Regions from separate parts of the Glaciecola sp. MF2-115 genome, predicted to be linked through region 1. Evidence: predicted binding sites of a transcription regulator. Region 1 holds the regulator's gene; each other region holds the start of a gene.
The links. The regulator sigma-54, encoded in region 1, starts transcription at its own class of promoters, with help from an activator protein. The targets are predictions, from matches to a motif close to GTTGGCACGNNNNTNGNNT.
Positions count from the first base shown of each region.

Region 2: the regulator sigma-54 is predicted to act here: its motif matches at 1,696-1,714, upstream of ACKLNX_RS09600 (P-II family nitrogen regulator).
Region 3: the regulator sigma-54 is predicted to act here: its motif matches at 1,785-1,803, upstream of flhA (flagellar biosynthesis protein FlhA).

Region 1 is NZ_JBLBVM010000053.1:42,725-46,014, forward strand. Features, by position in the region: gene ptsN (PTS IIA-like nitrogen regulatory protein PtsN) at 1-221, opposite strand, end outside; gene hpf (ribosome hibernation promoting factor) at 235-522, opposite strand; gene ACKLNX_RS11155 (RNA polymerase factor sigma-54) at 546-2,024, opposite strand; gene lptB (LPS export ABC transporter ATP-binding protein) at 2,082-2,807, opposite strand; gene lptA (lipopolysaccharide transport periplasmic protein LptA) at 2,804-3,290, opposite strand, start outside.
Region 2 is NZ_JBLBVM010000051.1:31,522-34,811, reverse strand. Features, by position in the region: gene amt (ammonium transporter) at 1-1,279, opposite strand, end outside; gene ACKLNX_RS09600 (P-II family nitrogen regulator) at 1,310-1,648, opposite strand; gene ACKLNX_RS09595 (putative bifunctional diguanylate cyclase/phosphodiesterase) at 2,086-3,290, shown strand, end outside.
Region 3 is NZ_JBLBVM010000055.1:77,957-81,246, reverse strand. Features, by position in the region: gene flhA (flagellar biosynthesis protein FlhA) at 1-1,744, opposite strand, end outside; gene ACKLNX_RS13535 (diguanylate cyclase) at 1,861-3,290, opposite strand, start outside.

The DNA.
Region 1 (3,290 bases):
CTTATACCCTCAATGCGACCATGTGGAATAGCTATACCATTACCGATACCAGTGCTTCCCATTTTTTCTCGAGCTAACATGCTAGACAAGACGTCGCCGATATCTAATTGTGGATTTTCTTTGACCGCAATTTCGCTAATGACTTCAAAAATTCTTTTTTTGCTTTGGCACTGAACCGCACATTCAGTGCGATCCAGTGAAATAATATCAGATATAATCATAATACGTTGACGACTAATGTCGCTTTGATTTTTCCTTATGTTTGATCACTTGGCGATCTAACTTGTCAATTAATCCGTCTATGGCGGCATACATATCATTATGTTCAGCATTAGCGTGCACCACATCACCTTTTAAGTGTAGTGTCGCCTCAGCTTTTTGCTTGATTTTTTCTACATTCAATACGACATGGACATTGCTTATATGGTCGAAATGTCGCTCTAACTTTTCGAATTTGGTGTCGACGTATGCTCTGAGTGAATCGGTAATATCAACGTGGTGACCAGTTAGATTTATTTGCATAATGTTACGTCCTCTTATGTAGTCTACAATAGACTTTTTCGTTGGTTCGACGGGGGAATCGAGAGAGACTCTCGATATTTCGCAATGGTTCGCCGTGCAACTTGAATACCTTGATCGGCCAACAACTGCGCAATCTTGCTATCACTAAGTGGTTTACTCGCTACTTCTGCAGCTACAAGCTTTTTGATTAATGCTCGAATGGCTGTCGATGAACACTCTCCGCCTGATTCGGTTGAAACATGACTAGAGAAGAAGTACTTAAGCTCAAAAATCCCTCTAGGTGTATGCATATATTTCTGAGTGGTCACTCGAGAAATAGTTGATTCGTGCATGTCCACCATTTCAGCAACATCATTCAAGACCATTGGACGCATCATTTCAGGCCCATGCTCAAAAAATCCCATTTGTTGCTGAACAATACAATGAGATACTTTTAGTAAAGTTTCATTGCGGCTTTCTAAGCTTTTAATAAACCATTTTGCTTCTTGTAGATGTGACTTTATATATTGAGAATCGTTCGAATTTTTTGTGCTTTTACTAAGCGCTTCGTATTCTTTATTGACAATTAAGGGCGGTAAAGAGTCGTCGTTTAACTCCACAGTCCAACGGCCATTTTTTTTCACAACCGTTACATCAGGAATGACGTATTCAGAATCTTTAACGGGGATCGCGCTGCCTGGGCGAGGGTTGAGAGTTTGCAACAAACGCATTGCTTCACGCAGTTGATCTTCTTTCAAACGCGTTTTACGCATTAATGTTCGATAATCTTTGCTGCTCAGAAGATCACAGTGCTCTGTAAGTAACAATCTTGCTTCAGCTAACCACGGTGTGTTCGAATCGAATTGCGCCAATTGCACCATTAAACATTCTTGCGGGCTGCGAGAACCAGCGCCAATTGGATCAAACATTTGAATACGCTTTAATACACATTCAACTTCGTCCAGTTCGATCTCTTCGTTTTGTAAACTATCTAATATTTCTTCGCAGCTAACAGTTAAGTAACCAGATTCATCAATAGAGTCGATAATAGCTATTGCGATCGAACGATCAATTTCTGAGAAGGGGGTTAATTCCATTTGCCAAATAAGATGGTCTTGAATGTTCTCAGTCGTTTCGCCCTGAAACACATAATCATCGTCAGCGGGACCATTAGATATGTTCGCTGGTGCAGAAGATGAGCTCATGTAGTCTTCCCATGAGCTATCTATGGGTAAGTCGTCGGGTATTTGATTGTTTTCGAGAGCATCGTGGCTATCAACATTATCTGAATTATCAGCGCTCAAATTATTCGTATCAAGATCACCTTGAGTATCTGAGTCATTATTAGAGTTTTCACCGTTGCGATCTGATTCATCTATTTCTAATAAAGGATTAGAATCAAGCGCTTCTTGAATTTCTTGTTGTAAATCAAGAGTAGATAGTTGTAGTAATTTAATCGCCTGCTGAAGTTGCGGCGTCATTGTTAGTTGTTGACTAAACTTTAACTGCAATGAAGGTTTCATCGATTTCCTTCAGTGCTTTTTAGAGGTAAATTTTCCCTATTACTAAACATGATACACCTATAGTACAAATTGGTCGCCGAGATATACGTCTCTTACTTTTTGGTTACTGAGTACCTCATCAGCAGTTCCTGATGCAATCAGTTCACCGTGACTCACAATATAAGCTTTTTCACACACATCTAAAGTTTCTCTTACATTATGGTCTGTAATCAATACACCTATGTTTCGTTCTTTTAATTGCTGAATTATCTTCTTTATATCATTAACAGAAATTGGGTCAACACCGGCGAAGGGTTCATCGAGCAAAATAAATTTTGGATTGGCTGCCAAAGCCCTCGCAATTTCAACACGGCGGCGCTCTCCACCGGATAAACTCATCCCTAAATTATTTCTAATATGGTTGACATTAAACTCATCCATTAAATCGTCAGCTTGTTGTTCACGTTGATCTTTTGTGAGCTCTTTGCGAGTTTGTAGAATAGCCATTAAGTTTTCATAAACTGTTAATTTACGAAAAATAGATGCCTCTTGAGGTAAATACCCGATGCCGTGACGAGCGCGCTCATGCATGGGCTGTATCGACATATCGAGTTGGTCGATACAAATCTCGCCTTTATCGAGTGGCACTAAACCCACGATCATATAAAACGTGGTTGTTTTACCGGCACCGTTAGGACCTAATAGACCAACGATCTGACCTCTAGAAACTTCTAAGCTTACGTCTCTTACAACTTGTCTTGATTTGTATGATTTAGCTAAGTTTTTGGCAACCAGTGCACTCACTTATCGGTTTCCTTTTTATTCTTTTCAAGCGCTTCTTTCGTTTTCTTCAAGGTAGCACCATCAAACACCGTCACAACTTGTTGTTGGCTGTCGGTATTCTTTTGTGCTTGCCATTGTTCTTTCTCAATATCATAAATGATTGAATCTGTTTTTATGCTGAAGGCATTTTGATAAAGCTCGGCGTTGCCTTTCAGTGATATGATCTTATTCGCTTTTTCATATCTAATGTGGTTTGCTCTAGCCACAACCATAGTGCCGTCGGATAGTTGTTGTGTGTAGCTTGCCGGATTGCCAAAAGCCTCAAACACTTCTTTATCTTTACCAAGTGCTGCGGATACTTTCAACTTCTCCGCCTTAATTTCTAAGGTGCCTTGCGTAATTTTGACATTGCCTTCATGTACCGCTACCTTTTCTTTTCCGTCTCCATAACTGGTGTCGGATGAGAGCATAGTCGGTTTCTCAAAATCATCTTTTTTGACAATC
Region 2 (3,290 bases), on a different contig from region 1:
AACCACACTCGCTTACATCTACGCCTGCAAACTCTTCTTCATCGCTCACTCTGATCCCCATGATTGCTTTCAACGCCAACCATACAATTAGACTAGCTATAAAGACCCAGAAGAAAATAGTGAGGGCGCCTACTAGTTGACCAAGGAAGCTTGCACCGCCTGTCTCTCCAGCAGCTACATCGACTGTTAATGGATTAGTAAATGGCACAAGCATGAGACCTAAAAAGCCAACAACACCGTGAACTGAGATAGCTCCTACCGGATCATCAATCTTCAATTTATCTAAAGCTAGTATGCTACCAACCACTAATATACCGCCCAATGCGCCAAACAATGTGGCTTGTAAAGGTGACGGCGTTGAAGGCTCGGCAGTAATTGCAACCAAACCAGCAAGAGCACCATTTAATGCCATTGTAAGGTCCGCTTTGCCAAATAACACTCTCGCTAAGAGCAGAGCAGCAACCAAACCACCAGCAGCAGCCATATTAGTATTCATGAATACCACGGCAACTGAGTTTGCGCTTGCGACACTTGCTGTCGCTAATACAGAACCACCATTGAAACCGAACCAGCCCATCCACAAAATGAATGTACCAAGTGTTGCTAAGGGTAAGTTTGCACCTGGAATAGCGTTAACTTTTCCATTTGCACCGTATTTTCCTTTACGAGCACCAAGTACCAAAACACCAGCTAAAGCCGCAGCGGCACCCGCCATGTGAACAATACCAGAGCCAGCAAAGTCAGAGAAACGAAACGCTGGCATCCAATCAGCTGCTGCGTCATCAGGTACTGGAGCACCAAGATTGTACAAACCAAATACATCAGCACCGCCCCAAGTCCATGAGCCTTCCAGAGGATAGATAAAGGCAGTTAGCACAACGGCAAAAGCGAGGAACGCCCAGAGCTTCATTCGCTCAGCTACTGCGCCAGAAACGATTGACATTGCTGTGGCAACAAAAACCACTTGGAAGAAAAAGTCAGCGGAAGGTGCGTAAGCTGCAGGCTCTTCAGCACCCGTTGCTCCGTCGCCTACAATATCTTGAAGGAAGAAACTAAAATCACTTCCACCATACATAATGCTATAACCGCAAATCATGTACATAATGCATGAAATTGCATAAAGAGAGATATTCTTAGTTAAGATCTCAGTCGTATTTTTCGCGCGTACAAGGCCGGCTTCTAGCATGGTAAAACCCGCTGCCATCCACATAACCAATGCGCCGCAGATTAAAAAATAAAAGGTATCTAGTGCGTACCCAAGCTCAAATGTGATTTCCATTGTTGTTCTCCGTTTATCTAATTGCGCGACTTATAAAGCGTCTGCATCTTCTTCGCCAGTACGAATACGTACCGCTTGTTCTAAGTCATAGACGAAAACTTTTCCGTCACCAATTTTGCCTGTTTTAGCTGCGCTAACGATAGCTTCAAGTAAGCGCTCTACTTCTTCATCATTAACAGCTATTTCAAGTTTCACTTTGGGTAAAAAATCAACTTGATACTCGGCACCTCGATATAATTCAGTGTGCCCTTTTTGACGACCAAAGCCTTTCACCTCGGTGACGGTTAAACCGTCAATACCAATTTCAGAGATGGCTTCACGAACATCATCAAGCTTGAATGGCTTAATGATAGCGGTGACTAATTTCATAATGTGCTCCTGCGTAATTCAAATGAAAGATATGTTTGAATGGCACCATTCAAGAGCAGTGCCAAAAGTAAAAATCAATTAAAATCAAATAGATAGAATTTAAAAAACTCAAGATATTATGTTATAGAGCACCAAATTGGTGCAGCCATATGGATTCGCCCCAATAAGTCGCAGTAATCCGGGAGCTAGAAACACAGTTTATTTTGTCGCCTTGAAAGTGATGAGAAGTAAATTAAGCATATGAAAATCAAACAAAAGTTCGTTATTACTACTGTGTAAACTTGAATAGTGTTGTAACGAGTACCTTGTTATTGTTTTTGATGTTGACAGGCTAAGCTAAGCTAATACAATTGATAGCTGACTTAGAGACGGGTATCACAAAAGACTAGATGGATATTGGCCAGCTAAACAAACTTTTGTTTAATAACGAAAATATATTGACAAAAATTCTGCAGTCGACATCAAATGCTCAAGCATTGTCTCAGTTGTGCTCGCTTTTGGAAGGCAGTTTATCTACTAAAAATATAGAGTGTGCTGTTTTCGATATCGAGAAAAAAGTACTCATTAGCAGTACCAAACAACTCAAAGACAAGCCTGTTATTACGGCTTACCATCAGCATACTCATATCGTTCTAAACCAAATATCGTCAAATTCAAAAATGCCATTGCGGCCCATTTTAGGCAAAGCCGACTCACTGATAGAAAGTTTTGCAGATAACAGCCCCCTTTCCAGTGCACACCTTAATCAGGTTTGGTCATTGCCACTCATATCAATAAGCAAAGAACCAATGGGTTTGTTGTCTGTATTTGTTTCAGAGAGTGAGCAATTATCGGAAAATGATTTGGATTTCATTGCATTGATAGTGCATTTGATGGGAGCTGTGCAATCTAGGTTAAGCCAGCACGGCTCAAATCAAAAATTAATTGAGAAGTTAGAAGAAAGTAACCAAAAGTTTAGAGCATTTACGGAAGTCATGCCTGACTTGGCATTAATCATCGATGAAAATGGTGTTTATGAAGATGCATTCGGCTCACCCAATAATGTACTTTATGTTTCTGCTATAGAAATTTTAGGAAAGCGCGTTGTAGACCTTTTCCCCGAAGCTGAAGCACATCGAATTATGTCAGTTATCCACCGAGCGATTAACACAAACGAATTACAAGTTTATGAGTATTCTTTTGATAACCACGGCAATCCTGCAGATTTCGAAGGCCGAGTAATTCCCATTAATTCTGATAAATCGTCTGGAAATGAGATTAGACGAGTCTTGTGGATGGCCAGAGATGTCACCGTTGAAAAATCAGCCGCACTAAAAATTAAACAACTGGCTTATTTTGATCCGCTTACTCATTTGCCCAATCGTCGAATGTTCAACGAGAGACTGAAGGTTGTTGTTGAAAATAAAGCGCTCGTTCATGAATTTGGCGCCATTTTGTTTCTTGATCTGGACCAATTTAAACGCATCAATGATTCATTAGGTCATGCCGCGGGCGATCAGCTGTTAATTGATGTCGCAAACAGATTGCGCCAAGCATTGCGAAAATCAGATATTTTAGCTCGTATTGGCGGTGATGAATTCGTTATTCTACTCGAACAATTGGGCCAGAACGAGTTAGAGGCACAGCAAGAGATTTCAATTGT
Region 3 (3,290 bases), on a different contig from region 1:
ATGCAGACACGAGTACATCTGGGTCTTGGCTCTTCGGACCATACTCACAAAGTGTTTGACAAATTGTACGCATATCTCTGATTGGCACCCCTTCATATAATAGTGTTTGCAACACTTTCACCATTGTACTGAGTGATAAAATATCTGGCACTAAACCTTCAACTAATTTCGGGTTGGTTTTCTCGAGCATATCCAGCAGTTGTTGCACTTCTTCGTGACCTAGTAACTGATAAGCATTCGTCGTCAACAGTTGGCTCAAATGCGTTGCCACAACTGTTGCTGAATCAACAACGGTATAACCTAATGTTTGGGCATGTTCACGTTGGTTTGCTTTAATCCAAACAGCGTCCAATCCAAAAGCTGGATCCTTAGTTTTCGTACCCGGTAGTTCGCCAAATACTTGACCAGGATTGATTGCTAACTCATTTTCATGACTGATTTCGGCATCACCAATAGAAACACCCATCATTGAAATAGAATATGCGTTTGGAGAAAAGTCTAAATTGTCACGAATATGTACCGGTGGAATTAAGAAGCCAAGCTCCTGCGACAACTTTTTGCGCACGCCCTTAATTCGCGTCAATAATTCACCGCCCTGTGATTTGTCTACTAAGGGTATTAAGCGATAGCCAACTTCTAAGCCAATAGTGTCAACATGTTGTACGTCGTCCCAATCAAGTTCTTTGATGCTATTTGAAGATGCACTGGCGTCAGGCATTGTCTCCACAAGCGCCTTATCTTGCGCTTCTTTCGCCTTCATTTTGTCTCTGAAGAAAGCATAAGCAAATACAGCTGCGGAAAAGCCGAGGAAGGCTACATGCGGCATACCCGGCACAATTCCCATAACAAACAAAATACCGGAAGTGATATAAAGTGCTTTTCGGTTTGCTAGTTGTTCGCGAATTTCAAATCCCATTTCCTGAGAGTCGTTTTCGCGAGTCACAATAATCGCTGTTGCAACAGAAAGGAGTAAAGATGGTATTTGTGCGACAAGTCCGTCACCAATCGTAAGGATGGTATACACTTCCATCGCATTCGAGAATTCCAAATCATGTTGGAACATACCGATAAAGAGGCCGCCAACAATGTTAATAAGCATGATGAAAAGACCTGCGATTGCATCCCCTTTCACAAATTTTGACGCACCATCCATTGAGCCATAGAAATCTGCTTCGGAAGTAATTTCTTCACGGCGAGCTCTAGCTTGATCTTGGTCAATATAGCCTGCATTCAAATCGGCATCTATTGCCATTTGCTTACCTGGCATTGCATCCAAAGTAAATCTTGCACTTACTTCTGAAATCCGGCCTGCACCAGCAGTGACTACTTTAAAGTTGATGATAAGGAGAATAGCAAAGACAACAATACCCACGGCATAATTGCCGCCAATAACCACTTCACCAAACGCTTGTATAACTTTACCAGCGGCATCACCGCCTTCATGCCCTTCAAGCAAAACGATCCTAGTTGAAGCAACATTCAAGGCAAGACGTAAAACCGTCGCAACCAAAAGAACTAATGGAAAAATACCAAAATCAATTGGACGTTTAGTTAAAACAGACACCAAAATTATGACGAGGGATAAGGCGATATTAAAGCTGAATAATACATCTAATAGGATAGCGGGCATCGGTAAAATGACCATGCCCATAATGGCGAGAACCACAATAGGCGCGCCCATACCGGCAGCGATACTTTTTATCTGAGCTCTATCTACACTTTGAAAAGCTGAAGTTAATTGCATATAACAGAATTTTGACATCTAAGTAATAATACTGGGTGTATTACAACTACCGTGCCAATACGGCGAAAAAAATAAAAAATGGTGAAGCAGCGACATAAAAGTAATGTAAGAAAAGACTACAACATGGGCAAAACTTGATTTCGTCCCAGACTTTTTCCCTCATAAAGGAGATTGTCAGCTCTTTTTATACACTCGTCTACTGAAGAAAAATTATCAATATTAGCAACGCCTGCAGTGAGAGATACTCGAATTGAACTACTTCCTACGATAAAATCTTCATCGCGAATCGTTTCACGGTATTTATTTGCGATATTAATAGCGTCTTTTAACTTTGTATTCGGCAACAAGACAATAAACTCTTCCCCGCCCCAACGCGCCAAAATATCGTAATCGCGCGTACACTCTTGAAGAACTTTTGCAAATTTAACCAGCACTTGATCACCGGCTTCATGACCATACTTGTCATTAATTTTCTTGAAGAAATCAATATCAATTAAAATGACAGAAAAAAGTTCGTTATTTCTTTTGTATTTTGAAAACTCTTTACTAACTGCATCTGTAAAACCTCGTCGGTTATAAACTTGAGTTAATGGATCCAATGTTGTTAGCAAAGTTAATTGATTGTTGGCGAGTTGCAGTTCTGCCGTTTTCTCCTTCACGCGCTGGAATAACATGGCAGAGCGCTGATGCAAGGCGTATGTTCTCCATCTAAATACCAGGAATACAAGTATAATAGTCAGCAGGCCAAAGCAAGTTATAGCCAATGTCGTTTTATACCAAGGTGGAGTAACTAAAACTGGCATGCGTTGGGGATTATCACTCCAAACCCCATACCGATTCGTCGACTTAACTTCGAAGATATAACTGCCAGGATCCAAATTTGTATAGGTTACAGTTCTGTTTTTACTATTTAAGTATTGCCAGCGATCATCAAAACCAATTAATCGATACGCGTATTCGATACTCTCGGGACTGCCAAATTCAAGTGCGGCAAATTCAATACTAATTAAGATGTCTTCTGGAGATAATATTATTTTGGTGACTGAATCGACTATATTTTTGACGCTTCCAAACTTTTCTTCAATGCCGTGGCTGTCGTTACTATTCAGCACTGCCACACGAGTGAACTGTAGATTGGGTATTGAATCGGGTTTATTTATTTCCTCAGGATGGAAATAGGTCGCCCCTTGATCGCCAACAAAAATGATGGTGTCATCACTTTTCACTGCATAGGCACCGATGTAATAGCCATTACTATTAACACCATCGTTTTCATCGAAAACTTCAACACTCTCCGAGGCTAAGTTTACTCTAAAAATAAATTGAGATGTGGATACCCATAAAAAGCCATTATTATCATCCACAACAGCACCAATTGACGATTGAGTGAGCTCCTCATTAGCGAATAAAGGTGAAAACTTAGGGTTCGAATTGCTGTTATCTAATTCTAACAAATGTAAACCATGACCCAGAGTGCCAATATAAAAACTATTTTCATCCCGTTTAGAAATCCATGTAAGCACGTCGTGGGCAAGACTATCACTGT